2 linked regions of the Posidoniimonas corsicana genome follow. The protein of the gene in region 1 interacts with the protein of each later gene in a pairwise test. Links are inferred from orthologs where the notes say so. Each region holds a gene or a part of one and is shown in the gene's direction. Other genes may lie near its edges.

Region 1 (8,120 bases):
CGAGTACCGCCAGCAGCTAAGCGTGCCGCTGGCCGCCCGCGACGCGATCGTGCGGATTGGCCTGCTGGGGGCGATCGGCGAGCTTTCGCTCGACGGCATCACGATTCAAGGGCGCTGACGGTTGGAACCCCGCGGCGGCCACGCCGCGATGGGCGCGGAGGTTGGCCGCGCTCCTCGACGCACTCTAGCCGGCTAGCGATTGGCGATGGCGCGTTGGCTTTTCGCCAACCGGAGTGTTGCATAAACGCCCTATGTGGTCCTTTTTACCCATGCGCCAAAATCGAGGAAATCGGCCCATATTGCTTGCAATGCCATGCTCCGTTGCTATCTTTATAACCGGACGGAGGTCCGCAGATTGCCTATCTTGTTGAGTCACCTAGGTGAGTTTTTGGAGCGAAATGGAAATGCTTAGTCGCAACATTTTTGAAACGCCTCGTTCGTTGTGGGCGACGCTTGCCGTCGGCGCTGTGATGGTGATGCCTGCCGACGCCGGGGCGTTTTGGGCGAGCCACGGAAGCTCGGGCAGCAGCGGCTCTTACGGCAGCAGCGGTTCGTACGGCAGCAGCGGCTCCTACGCGAGCAGCGGCTCGTACGCCAGCAGCGGGTCCTACGGCTCGCACGGCCCCGGCCCGCTGCGTCGCCTCGCGGCCCGGATCCACGCTCGCCACCACGCCAGCAGCGGTTCCTATAGCAGCCACGGCAGCTCCAGCTCGTCGGGCAGCTACAGCAGCTACAGCACCTACCACGGCAGCTCCAGCTCGTCGGGCTCCTCGGGCAGCTACAGCACCCAGGGCAGCTACAGCAGCTATGGCAGCTACAGCACCTACGGCTCGACCAGCCGTGCTCAGCGCGTCTACGCCGCGAAGCCCGTCACCAGCGAGAGCGGCAAGGGCACGCTGCGGGTGAGCGTCCCGGCCGACGCCGTGGTGTGGGTCAACGGCGCCAAGACGACCAGCACCGGCACCGACCGGCACTACGTGTCGAACGGCCTGGCCTCGGGTCAGAGCTACACCTACCGCGTAAAGGTCGAGTTCGAGCGTGACGGCAAGACCGTCACCGAGAACCGCACCACCACGCTGACCGCCGGCGGCGACGTCCGCCTCAGCTTCTCCGCCCCCCAGGCGCCCGCCCCGGCCGTGGTCGAGGAGAAGCAGGAGACCACCACCAAGCTGACCCTGACCGTCCCGACCGACGCCAAGGTGACGCTGGCCGGCACCGACACCCGCCAGACCGGCGAGGTCCGCGAGTTCGCCACCACCCGCCTGCCCGCTGGGCAGACCTGGGAGGACTATGTTGTCCGGGTCGAGTTCGACCAGGACGGCAAGCACAAGGTGGTCGAGCGGAGCATCACGCTCCGCGGAGGCGAGGACCAGCAGCTTGATTTCAACGCCGTTGTCCCGACGCTAGCATCCAACTGACGCTAGCGGACCCGCGTGACAAGCGGCCAAAGAGTCACGACCCCGCACCGGCATTGACCGGTGCGGGGTTTTTTCATTTGCTACGCAGGCAACACCAACGCCTCCTCCCGCCAGCGACGCCCCGTGGCCAAGAACAAGCCGACCGACCAGGCCGAGCCCAAGCCGAAGCGGGCCCCCAAGCCGAAGCCCGCGCCCGGGCCGTGGCCATTCCCGTACTGGCTGCGGTTGTGCCTGTCGGTGTGGCTGGCGTGGCACATGTTCGTGGTGTTCATGGCGCCGCTGTCGCTGCAGCCCAAGACCTCGCTGCTCACCGAGACCATCGCGCAGTCGAAGCTGATCCGCTGGTACTCCGACCCGCTGTACCTCAACGGCGGCTACTCGTTCTTCAGCCCCGACCCTCCGCCCGGAGGGCGGGTCTACCGCTACACCGTTTACGGCGAGGGGAACCAGCCGATCGCCGAGGGCGAGTTCCCCAACCGGGCGAATCCAAACCACGCCACGCAGTGGCCGCGGCTGTGGTACCACCGGCACATGATGCTGGTCGACCAGTCGACCTTCGCGCCGCTCGCGCCCACCGAAGAGGAGACCCGCCGGCTCTTCATGCGGAGCTACGCGCGGCACCTGCTGCGTAAGCACGGCGGCCAATCGATCAAGCTGGAGAGCGTCACGCACGACCTCTTGATGCCCGACGGCGTGCTGTCCGGCCAGGACCCGACCGACCCGGAGCTGTACCGCTCGGAGCTGACCGTGGTGGAGCGGGCCGACCAGCTCGACCAGCCGCTGCTGCCGGAAGACATGTTCCAGCCGCCGGCCGAACTCCTCCCGCAGGGGGGCCCGGCGCAATGAACCTGATCAACCGAACCTCCCAGTACGTGCGCGACCTGTGGCGCGAGTGGAACGACTTCTGGTTCACGCCAACCGACCCGGCGCTGGTCTCGCTGCTGCGGGTTCTTGTGGGCGCAATGCTGTTCTACACGCACCTGGTGTGGTCCAACGGCCTGTACGACTTCTTCCACCCCACGCTGGGCTGGACGGGCGAGCTGCTGCCCGCCACGCAGCGGTTCCGCATGGGGTTCAGCTTCTTCGACTACATTGGCTCGGACGCACTGCGGTGGGCGGTGCACATCGCCTGCCTCATCGTGTTCTTCTGCCTGACGATTGGCCTGTTCAGCCGCACAATGGCGGTGCTGGCCTGGGTGGCTGCGCTGAGCTACGCCAACCGGGTCACCCCGGGCGGGTTCTACGGCCTGGAGAAGGCCAACTGCATGATGATCGCCTACGTGATGCTCAGCCCGTGCGGCGCGCGGTACTCGGTGGACCGGCTGTGGAAGCTGCACCGGGGCGCGATCGCCGAGGCCGCGCCCAGCGTGATGGCCAACGTGTCGACGCGCCTTATCCAGCTGCACCTGTGCGTGATCTACCTGTTCGGCGGCCTCGGCAAGGCCCAGGGCGACCGGTGGTGGGACGGCACCGCAGTGTGGTTCTCGGTGGCGAACTACGAGTACCGCTCGCTCGACATGACCTGGCTGTCGCAGAAGATCCCGCTCGGGCCGTGGTCGTTCGACCTGCTCTACCTGGTTGACCTGCTGACCACCGGCACGGTGTTCCTCGAGATCTTCTACTGCTGCCTGGTCTGGAACCGCTGGGCCCGCCCGTGGGTGGTGGGGTCGATGATCGCGATGCACCTGCTCATCGGCGCGGCGATGGGGATGTGGACCTTCGCGCTGATCATGATCTTCGCCAACCTGGCCTTCTTCCGCCCCGAAAGCATCCGCTGGGCGTGCGACCCGCTGGCCCGGCGGATCAAGCTGGCCCTGGTGGGCGACAAGTCGCCCGCCGCCCAGCCCACGGCCTAGCGTCCCCGGCCAGGGGCCCACGCCGGGCCGCCGCTTGCGACAGCGGGCCGTCAGACTGCGTGCCGAGCGCCCCAATCAGGCCCTGCCGGCCGCTCGCGGCCGTGGGCGCCCGCAGCTATAATGCGGGGCTGCGAGGGGCCGCTTCGCGCGAACCGTGTGGTCCGCCCATGGGTCCGTCGTCCACCTATCCGTCCGTTCCGTACTGGAGCCCGATCCCCGTGTTCGAGACCATCGCCATCGTTGGCGCCACCGGCGCCGTGGGCACCCTGATCCGCCAGATGCTTGCTGAACGGGACTTCCCGTACCAGCGCATCAAGTTCCTGGCCTCGGCCCGGAGCGCCGGCACGACGGTCGAGTTCAAGGGCGAGAAGCACCCGGTCGAGGAGCTGCTGCCGGACGCGTTCAACGACATCGACCTGGCGATCGGCAGCACCCCGGACGAGGTCGCGGCCGAGTTCTGCCCGTGGGCCGTTGAACGCAACTGCGTGGTGGTCGACGAGTCGGGCTACTGGCGGATGGACCCGAAGGTGCCGCTGGTGGTCCCCGAGATCAACCCCGAGGCCGCGCTCGCGCACCAGGGGATCATCTCCAGCCCCAACTGCAGCACCACGCAGATGGTGCTCGCCATGAAGCCGCTGCACGACGCCGGCAAGATCCGCCGCGTGATCGTCAGCACCTACCAGGCGACCAGCGGCGCGGGCGTGGCCGGTCAGCGCGACCTGGAACGCGGCTCCCGCGCGTTCCTCGACGCCGAGGACTACGAGTACGAGACCTTCGCCCACCCGATCGCGTTCAACCTGATCCCGCAGATCGGATCGCACAAGCACGAGGGCTACACCTCCGAAGAGATGAAGATGGTCTACGAGACCCAGAAGATCTTCGGCGACGACTCGATCAAGGTCTGCCCGACCTGCGTCCGCGTGCCGGTGAGCAACTGCCACAGCGAGAGCATCCTGGTCGAGACCGAGAAGAAGATCACGGTCGACCAGGCCCGCGAGCTGTTCGCCGCCACGCCGGGCATCAAGGTGGTCGACGACCTGCCCAGCGGCAGCTACCCGATGCCCAAGGACTGCGCCGGCGACGACGCCACGTTCATCGGCCGCATCCGCGAGGACCTGTCCTGCGACAACGGCCTGGCGTTCTGGTGCGTCAGCGACAACCTCCGCAAGGGCGCCGCGACCAACGCCGTGCAGATCGCGGAGCTGATGGTGAAGAACGCCGCGGCCGTGTAGCCGAAGTCCGGATGCCGCGCGTCAAACTCACCATCGCCTACGACGGCGCCGCCTACGCGGGCTGGCAGGTCCAGCCCGCGCGGCGGACCGTGCAGGGCGAGGTCGAGCGCGCCTGGCGAGAGATCACCGGCGAGGAGGTCCGCCTGACGGCCAGCGGCCGCACCGACGCCGGCGTGCACGCGCTGGGTCAGGTGGCCGGCGTAGAGACCAGCTCCCCGCTGCCTCCGGAGCGGCTGCTCCGCGGGCTCAACGCGAAGCTGCCCGACGACATTGTGATCGTTGGCGCCGAGCCGGCGCCCGCCAACTTCCACGCCACGCACGACGCGGTCCGCAAGACCTACCGCTACCAGATCCACAACAGCCGCATCCGCCCGCTGATGGACCGCGGCTATGTGTGGCACTACCCGCCGGCGGTGCTCGACGCGGCCGCGATGCAGGCGGGCGGCGACCGCCTGGTGGGCCGGCACGACTTCGTCAGCTTTGAGACCGCCGGCTCCGACCGCGCCACCACGGTGCGCACCATCACCCGACTGGACGTCACGCAGCGGGGCGAGCGGATCGACATCACCGTCACCGGCGACGGCTTCCTCTACAACATGGTCCGCGCGATCGCCGGCACGCTGGTCGAGGTCGGCCGCGGCGCCAAGCCGCCCGAGTGGGTCGCCGAAGTGATCGCCGCACGCAGCCGCAAGGCGGCCGGCCCTAACGCGCCGCCGCAGGGCCTGGTGCTGGTGAGCGTGGAGTACTGATCCGCTGAGGGCGGCTGCTGTTGGTTGTGATCGGCCGACCCGGTTTGGTAGATTGGGTCCGCTGCTAACCCAACCGCCAACCGGATTGAGCCGCCGCCATGTTCCGCTTCCTGTTGGGCGTTGTCGCCGGGTTGGCCCTCGCGTTTGTGGGCGTGATCGCCGTTGAGATGTTCAGCGCGGTGGTGCACCCGTTCCCGGAGGACTTCCCGTCGGCTGATGAGGGGGAGGCATTCCAGCAGGCGATCTGCCGCCACGTCGAGAACTACCCCTCGTGGGTGCTGGCCGTGGCGGCCGGCATGTGGCTGGAGATCATCTACCTCGGCGCGCTGGCCGGCACTTCGATCAGCGGCCGGGCGGCCGGAGTAACGGTGGCCGGGTTGCTGCTGCTCGCGCTGGCGTTCAACCTGTGGATGCTGCCCTACCCGGTGTGGTTCGAGCTCGCGATGCTGCTGGGGCTGCCGATCATGACGTGGCTGGCGGTCCGCAGCCCCCGCAGGGTAGCGCAACCGCCGACCGACGCCCCACCGAAATCGACCTCGACCGCGGCCGGTTGAAGCCGCGTTCCCGACACCCGCCTTCCGAGCGCGTTTGCTATGCATCAACGCTGTCGACGCTTCTCTGCCTGCGCCATCACTACGATGGTAATCGGTAGCCTTCTGCCGGCGGGGCACGCGGCGGCCGAGGGCACGCCGTTGACGCTCAATCTCAACTCCGCCAACCAGCTGGAGGTCCGCCGGGTCGACGCCGAGACCTACGAGTTCACCACACGGGGCGAGGACCCGTACATCTACCTCCGGCCGTTCGACCCTAGCGCGGCTCCGCCGGACCAGACGGTGCTGGCGTTCGAGTACTTCTCGCCAGCGGGCGTTGACGGGCTCAGTGTGTTCTACGGCCAGGCGCCGAACGCCCACCGTGAGGTGGCCGCCGGCAGCCTGCCGCTGGCCGAGGGGTGGCTGCCCCACAGTCTGGACCTGGCGTCGCTGTCGGCGGGCGAGTGGGGACGCGACCAGAACCAGCTCCGACTGGACTTCGGCCGCCGGCCGGGCGTCACGCTGCAGGTTCGCGGGCTCCACCTCCGCGCGCCGAACGCGGAGGAGCTCCGGTCACAAGAAGAACGGGAGGCCGAGCGGCGCCGAAAGCTGGACCGCGAGCACGTCATCAACGCGTTTTACGCCTTCGATGGGATCAATAACCTGCTCTCGTTCGGTCGGAGAGATCGGATTGAGCGGGTCGCGGTCGACGAAGAGCAGGTCGTCGTTGAAGGTGTTCGATCGGTATTGCACGATGATGACGTGCTGCTAGAGCTTGGTCCTCACATCTCCCTAGCGGACCATATGCGGTTGACGCACGGCAGCGCGGTGCTGGAGCAGCACGCGGGCGTTCGCGCGCACGCGCTGCCGGCGAAGGAGGGCCGGTTTGACGTGCGGTTGCCACGGGTCGACAAAACCAACGACCGCACCACCGCCCGCTGGGTGATCGCCCGGCCGCTTGAGGGCGGCGGTTGGCGGCTCTGCTCACACTGGAAGTACGCAACCGACCTGTCGGCGGCCGCCGCGCACGACCTGCCTAAGCAGACCCCCCGCGGGATCAAGGGCATGGGCGGCGTCAGTCCGCACCTGCCGCTCGAGGAGCTGCTCGAGTTGGGCGTCTGCAACGTGACGCTTAACATCACGCTGAGCGGGTTGCTCGACACCGAGCCGCACCCCGGCTGGACGAGCTTCGAACACGGCGGGATCACGTGGCACGTCAACGAGCCGGCGCTCGAGCGGTACGACAAGGTCACGCGCTTCGCGGCGGGCAACAGTATTGTGGTCAGTGGGATCCTGCTGGTCGAGTTTGCTGACAGCGGGTTCGCCCGGTTGCTCATCCACCCGGAGGCGGACCGCGCGGGCCACTTCGCGATGCCCAATCTGACGACCGCCGAGGGCGCCGCCGCGTACGAGGCCGCCATCGCCTGCCTGGCTCAACGCTACGCGGCGCCCGGCGCGCCGCACGGCCGCATCGCCAACTGGATCGTCCACAACGAGGTGGGCTACAGCTGGCAGTGGACCAACATGGGCCGCCAGCCGCCGATGCTGTACATGGACCACTACCTCCGCTCCATGCGGCTTGTGCACGACGTCACCCGTCGGCACGACCCGCACTCACGCGTGTTCATCTCGCTAACGCACCACTGGGACACGCCGCCCGACCCGAGCTGGAAGAGCTACTCGAACCTCGCGCTGCTCAACCGCCTTGCCGAGTCGAGCCGCGTCGAGGGCGACTTCGCGTGGGGCGTGGCGTACCACCCGTACCCGCAGGACCTCCGCAACCCGGCCGCATGGGACGACACGCAGGTGTCGGACGGCTTCGACACGACGCTGATTACGCCAAAGAACATCGCCGTCCTTGACCGCTGGATGCAGCAAGAGTCGATGCTTGACTCCAACGGCGACGTGCGCGGCGTGCTGCTGTCGGAGCAGGGATTCAACACGCCGGACTACTCCCAGCGCAGCCAGCGGCTGCAGGCGGCCGCGTTTGTGTACATGTGGCGGCAGATGCGCGGCCTCCGCAGCATCGAAGCGTTCCACAACCACCGCTGGGTCGACGCGGCCGGCGAGGGCGGGCTGCTGCTCGGTCTGCGGGAGCTGCCCTCGGACGGCCGCCCGTTTGGCGACAAGAAGCTCGCGTGGGAAACCTACCGGGCGCTCGACACGCCCGACGAGGCGGCCGCCGCCCGGCTTGCCGACGGCGTGATCGGCTCTGAATGACTCACGCGTCGACGGCCTGCTGAACCCGCGTGACCACGCCGTCCATCCCCGCAACCCACCACTGCCGCCCGCTCGGCGACGAGGTCGGCGGCGCGAGCACAAACAGCCGCGGCGT
Region 2 (5,620 bases), on another replicon or contig:
AGCGCAGCGGGACTAGCGCTGGGTTGCCCGCAAGGGTCGGCGTGAGTTGCGGTGGTGCGTACTCCTCCGGTCGGGCTGTGAGGCCTGCGACCACACCGACGCGCGGACGCGCTAAAAGTTCACGGCAAGTACAGCTAGCCCGTTTTCAAGACAGACCGATAATGAAAGGTAGGCGCACCTCACCGTTCTCGATTCAAGGCAGCCGGCTTGGGTACTCTCGAAGACATGGTCATCGCGGCCTGCGTCCTGGAAATGGCGCGCGAGAGGGGACCCGGCAAGACGCTCTGCCCGTCGGAGGTCGCGCGGCGGCTCGACCCGGAAGACTGGGAGCCGCTGATGCCCCGCGTCCGCTTGGCGGCGGCCAAGCTGGCCGCCGAACGCAAGGTCCGGGTGACCCAGCAGGGCGTAGAGGTCGACCCGCTCTTAGTAAGCGGTCCGTTCCGCATCGGCGTGGTCGCCGCGGAGTGAACGGCCGACTCAGCCGGACGCGTGCCGGTTCTTCGAGAGCTTCTTCTTGATTTCGGCCTTCAGGTCGCCCAGCACCGAGGCCTTGTTGGTGTTCTCCAGCACCTGCATCACGACCTTCTTGGGTCCGCGGTCGCCCCAGCTGGAGCCCTGCTCGAAGTACACCCGCGCCGCCTGGCCCACGATGTAGCTGCCGTACCCGGCGGCCGCGGCCTGGGGCGCCGCGACCAGCGGGGCGGCCGCGCCGAGCGAGACCCCCTTCAGCAGCGACGACCCGTAGCTGGTCACCGCCTCGCCGATCATCACCCAGCCGGCCGCCTTGGCGAGCGAGAGCGCCAGGTCGCGGGCGCGGCCCATGCTCATGTCCAAGCCGTACACGTTGGCCAGCGTGGCGATCATCGCCGCGTCGACCGCCGCGCCGCCCGCCACGTCCGCCACCGCAACCGGGTTGAGCGCCACGGCGGTGGCCTTGGCCACGGCGAACGTGCGGATCACCTGGGCCGCCTTCTGGTTGCGCATCTTGACCCGCAGGGCGGCGATGCGGTCGCTGCGGTCGGCGGCGTACATCGACGCGTTCAACGCGATCAGCGACGAGCCGTCCGCCTGGAGCACCTCGAGGATCCGCTCGCGGAGCGCCTCGACGTCGGGCGGCGGCTTGCGCCACTCGCTGCGCTGCGAGCCGTCGGCGCTCTCGATCACGTACTGCAGCTCCCGCGGGTCGGCCGCGGTGGTGATGATGTTCTCCGCGTCGACCAGGCCCGCAGCCCGCTGGGTGCTGAGCACGTCGAGCAGGTCGGCGAGCTGGGCCGGCGTGTAGAGGTCGGTCTTGTTGACGACCAGCAAGATCGGCTTGTGGAACGTGGCCAGCTCGGCCAGCGCGTTGTGCTCGGTCTCGTTGAGGTCCGAGTCCGTAACGAACAGGATCAGGTCGGCCCGCTCGGCCGCCTCGCGGGCCATGTCGGCGCGCTCGGCGCCACCCACTTCGTTCAGGCCGGGCGTGTCGACCAGCACCACTTGCGACTGCTCGAAGCCCGGCAGCACATACCCGGCGCCCTCCCAGTCGAGCCGCCAGACGTCCTTGGTCCAGCCGCCACGGACGTTCACCTGCGTGACCTCCTGCCCGGCGAGCGCGTTGATCAGCGCGCTCTTGCCGGTGGAGATCTCGCCGAACACCACGATCTCCACCCGCCCGCTGCGAAGTTTGCGGGCCATGTCGCGGAGCTCGCGGAGGTCGTCCAGCAGCATGGACCGCTCGGACTCGTTGCAGCCCTCGACCTTCTCGATCGCGCGGCGGACCGCGTCGAGCGCGGACCACATCTCGCGGTCGTCGTGCTCGTCGGGCGCCGGGTCGGCGTCGGTTTGGGGGCTGTCGGGGCTCAACACGTCGGGCTGTGGGGGTGGATCGGGCGGGCGATCGGAAGCGGCGTATTCTACAGTGTAGCCCACCGTCGGGGATCGGACCCCGCCGGCGGCGCTAGCGGATCACGGTCTTGCCGGCGGCCCCAGCGTCCTCGCGGACCAGCCGCGGCACAGCGTAGCCGGGCAGCCGGCCGCGGAGCTCGGCGATGATCGCTTGGCCCAGCTCGATTGGCGTGTCAAAGTGCGCGGCGCCGGACACCTTGTCCAGCTGGTGCAGGTAGTAGGGCATCACCCGGAGGTCGACCAGCCGCTCGCACAGTTCCGCCTGGGCGTCGACAGAGTCGTTCACGCCCCGCAGCAGCACCGCCTGGTTGAGCAGCGGCACGCCGGCGTCGGCCAGCCTCGCAACCGCGCGGCCGGCCTCGACATCGAGTTCGTTCGCGTGGTTGGCGTGCAGCACTACGATCGGCGTCAGCCGCGTGCCGGTCAGCCAGGCGAGCAGCTCGTCGTTCACGCGGCTGGGGATCATCACCGGCAGCCGGGTGTGCACCCGCAGCCGCGCGACGTGCCGGACCTGGGCGATGCGGTCGGCCAATGCCGCCAGCGTGGGGTCGACCAGCGTCAGGGGGTCGCCCCCGCTGAGGATCACCTCGTGGAGGGAGTTGTCCGCGGCGATGGCGGCGAGCGCCTCATCCCAGGCCGCCAGGCCTTTGGGCGACTCGCTGTACGGGAAGTGGCGGCGGAAGCAGTACCGGCAGTGGACCGCGCAGGCGCCGGTGGTCACCATCAGGGCCCGGCCTTGGTACTTGTGCAGCAATCCGGGCGTCAGCGTGGCGGCGGCGTCCCCGACCGGGTCGGCCGAGTAGCCGGGCGCCGGTCGCAGCTCGTCGGCAAGCGGAAGCACCTGCCGCAGCAGGGGGTCGTGCGGGTCGGCCGGCCGCATGCGTCGGACATAGCCCCGTGGCGCCAGCAGCGGGAACTGCCGGGCAGCCTCCCGGGCGGACTCCGCCCACGTGCCGGGCAGGTCCAGCAGGCGGGCCAGCTCGGCCGGGTCCCGGACCGCGTCCCGCAGCTCAGACTTCCACTGCGGGCCGGGTTGGCCGGCCTGCGGCGGGGCCGGCCGTTCGGGGCGGACAAACCGCGTCGGAGAGGATAAACTGGTCAATTCGCCTGTGCTTCCGGGGGTCGGCAGTGGCCCGACCCGGTTGTATCAGTGGCGGGCGCTAGTTGGAAGGCGCTGGGCGTTTGTCCCCGCAGGACGACCGCCCCGGGGTGGACTTACGAGAACCAGCGTCCAGCGCCCTCCAGCCAGCGCCCGGCATCGGCCGAAACGAACACACACAACAGGATTTCAAACGTGGGAACACTCAGCACCAGCGACTTCCGCAAGGGCATGAAGGTCCAGATCGACGGCGTGCCCTACCTGTGCGTCGAGATGAACTTCCGCAAGCCAGGCAAGGGCGCCGCGCTCTACGAGTGCAAGATGAAGAACCTGCTCCGCAACACGGTGACCGACCGCACCTACCGCGCGGGCCAGACGCTCGAGGAAGCGGACGTGATGGAATTTACTGCGCAGTTCCTGTACAAGCAGGTCGACACGTTCGTGTTCATGAACAATCAGGATTACGAGCAGTACGAGCTGTCTGCCGACCAGGTGGGCGATCAGTGGAAGTTCTTGAAGGAGAACATGGACTGCCAGGTCATGACGTTCGACAACAACCCGATCGCGGTCACGCTGCCCAACCACGTGGTGCTGCAGGTTACGTTCGCCGAGCCCGCCCCCAAGGGCAACACGGCCACCGGCGTCACCAAACCAGTCACGCTGGAGACCGAGGGCGAGATCCTCGCGCCCGCGTTCATCAACACCGGCGACTGGCTCCGCGTCGACACCCGCACCGGTGAGTACGTCGAGCGCACCAACGCGCCCGAGTAGGCTAAGCAAATCGCCTCCCCCAGAGGGAGAGCGAGTAGAAATCGACGCGTCCGCGAACCAGACTCTGTCATGCCCCTCTCCATCATCCACTACCCGCACCCGACGCTCCGCCACACGTCGCGCCCGCTGAAACGCGTCGATGCGGACCTGAAGCGGATGGTGGCCGAGATGTTCGAACTGATGTACGAGCACGAGGGCGTGGGACTGGCCGCCAACCAGGTCGACCTGCCGTACCGGCTGTTCGTCATGAACCAGGAGGGCGACGCCGACGCCCGCGAGCACGAGCGGGTATTCATCAACCCTGTGCTCTCCAAGGGCAAAGGCTCCGAGGAGGGCCAGGAGGGCTGCCTGAGCGTCCCCGGCGTGTACGCCCAGGTGCCCCGCAAGACTTCGGTCATTGTCGAGGCGTACGACCTCTCCGGCAATGAGATCAAGGAAGAAGCCCGCGGCATGACCGCTCGGATCCTGCAGCACGAGACCGACCACCTGGACGGCGTGATGTTCTTCGACCGCATCGGCCCCACCGCCCAGGCGGCCATCGAGCCACAGATCGAGGAGTTCTTCATCGACTTCCAGAGCCGCCGCGCCGTGGGTGAGGCCCCGACCGACGAGCAGGTCGCCGCCCGGCTGGACGAGCTGGAGAAGCTGCGGACGTAGTTTCCTTACCACGAAGACTCAATAACACATAGGACATCGTTCCTCGTGTGCCGTTTGTGCCTTCGTGACTTGGTGGTTCAATATGCGGCTGATCATCCTAGGAACCGGGCCCTTCGCTGTGCCGATGATGCGGGCGCTCATCGAGAGCCCGCACGAGATCGTGCAGGTGGTCTGCAAGCCGCCCCGCGGCCGCCGCAAGGCGCCGCCCGCGCCGGTGGCGATCGCCGCCGAGGAGTCCGGGCTGCCGCTCTGGACGCCCGAGTCGGCGAACGAGCCAGAGTCCCAGCAGCGACTGGCAGAGCTCGGCGCCGACCTGTTGGTGGTGTGCGACTACGGCGAGATCCTCAAACGCGAGACGCTCGCCACAACCCGACTGGGCGGCGTGAACCTGCACGGCTCGCTGCTGCCCCGCTACCGCGGCGCCGCGCCGGTGCAGTGGGCCGTGCTCAACGGCGACGCCGAGTCCGGCGTGACCGTGATTCACATGACCCCGGCGCTCGACGCGGGGCCGGTGCTCGGGCAGGCCGCCACGCCGATCGACCCGGACGAGACCGCCGGCCAACTCGAGGCGCGGCTGGCGGAACTCGGGGCCCCGCTCACACTTCAAGTAGTCGACCAGCTCGCGGCGGGCGCCGCCGAGTCGCTGCCCCAGGACCCGGCGCAGAAGAGCCGCGCGCCGCGGCTCTCCAAAGAGCTCGGCCTGATCGACTGGTCGAAGCCGGCTAGCGAGATCAAGAACCTGGTCCGCGGCGCCCACCCCTGGCCCCGCGCCTACACGTTCTGGGACGCCGGCAAGGGAGAGCCGCTGCGGCTGGTGATCGACCGCGTGAATACTTTGCCGGAGGCCGGCCCCGCGCCCGCCGGCACGGTGGTCGACGCCAAAGACCGCCTTGTCATCGCCACCGGCGACGGCGCCATCGAGGTGCTAGAGCTGCAGCCCGCCGGCAAGAAGGCGATGGCGGTCGGCGACTGGCTCCGAGGAGCGGCCATCAAGCCGGGGGACGTGCTGGGGGGGAGCTAAGCCCCTTGGCAGGCTTCCTCCAGACGGCGTTCTCGGTAGCGTTGATAGCCTGGTCAGCGCCCGTTCTTCTCGCGCCTTGGCGGGTGACGCGGGCCAGCCGGTGGTACCCCGACCCTACGTCGCGGTTTTACGGCGTCCAGCTGCGCTTGTTTGTGCTGCTCTGGATGCAGCCCCCGGTGGTCCAA

The links. Proteins that work in one complex are often made in the same cells at the same time.
Region 2: the proteins of KOR34_RS16325 (region 1) and def interact in binary tests that used the Escherichia coli proteins (3 or more experiments, as listed by UniProt). The link is inferred for Posidoniimonas corsicana from one-to-one orthologs.

The regions. Positions count from the first base shown.
Region 1 is NZ_SIHJ01000002.1:52,809-60,928, reverse strand. The notes cover bases 2,701-5,499. They hold KOR34_RS16325 (aspartate-semialdehyde dehydrogenase), read left to right. Parts: upstream 2,701-3,492; coding sequence 3,493-4,506; downstream 4,507-5,499. Other genes in these bases: KOR34_RS16315 (hypothetical protein), read left to right, coding at 5,354-5,499; truA (tRNA pseudouridine(38-40) synthase TruA), read left to right, coding at 4,518-5,255; KOR34_RS16330 (HTTM domain-containing protein), read left to right, coding at 2,701-3,274. Outside these bases: KOR34_RS16345 (protein-L-isoaspartate(D-aspartate) O-methyltransferase), read left to right, coding at 1-118; KOR34_RS16340 (TIGR03000 domain-containing protein), read left to right, coding at 405-1,418; KOR34_RS16335 (hypothetical protein), read left to right, coding at 1,542-2,264; more of KOR34_RS16330, read left to right, coding at 2,261-2,700; more of KOR34_RS16315, read left to right, coding at 5,500-5,809; KOR34_RS16310 (DUF5722 domain-containing protein), read left to right, coding at 5,894-8,005; KOR34_RS16305 (outer membrane protein assembly factor BamB family protein), read right to left, coding at 8,007-8,120.
Region 2 is NZ_SIHJ01000004.1:3,180-8,799, forward strand. What follows is about bases 2,661-5,620. They hold def (peptide deformylase), read left to right. Parts: upstream 2,661-3,826; coding sequence 3,827-4,414; downstream 4,415-5,620. Other genes in these bases: epmB (EF-P beta-lysylation protein EpmB), read right to left, coding at 2,661-2,989; efp (elongation factor P), read left to right, coding at 3,182-3,757; fmt (methionyl-tRNA formyltransferase), read left to right, coding at 4,497-5,435. Outside these bases: KOR34_RS21345 (hypothetical protein), read left to right, coding at 1-16; KOR34_RS21350 (DUF3253 domain-containing protein), read left to right, coding at 208-468; KOR34_RS21355 (GTP-binding protein), read right to left, coding at 478-1,848; more of epmB, read right to left, coding at 1,940-2,660. UniProt on the Escherichia coli protein: Removes the formyl group from the N-terminal Met of newly synthesized proteins. Requires at least a dipeptide for an efficient rate of reaction. N-terminal L-methionine is a prerequisite for activity but the enzyme has broad specificity at other positions.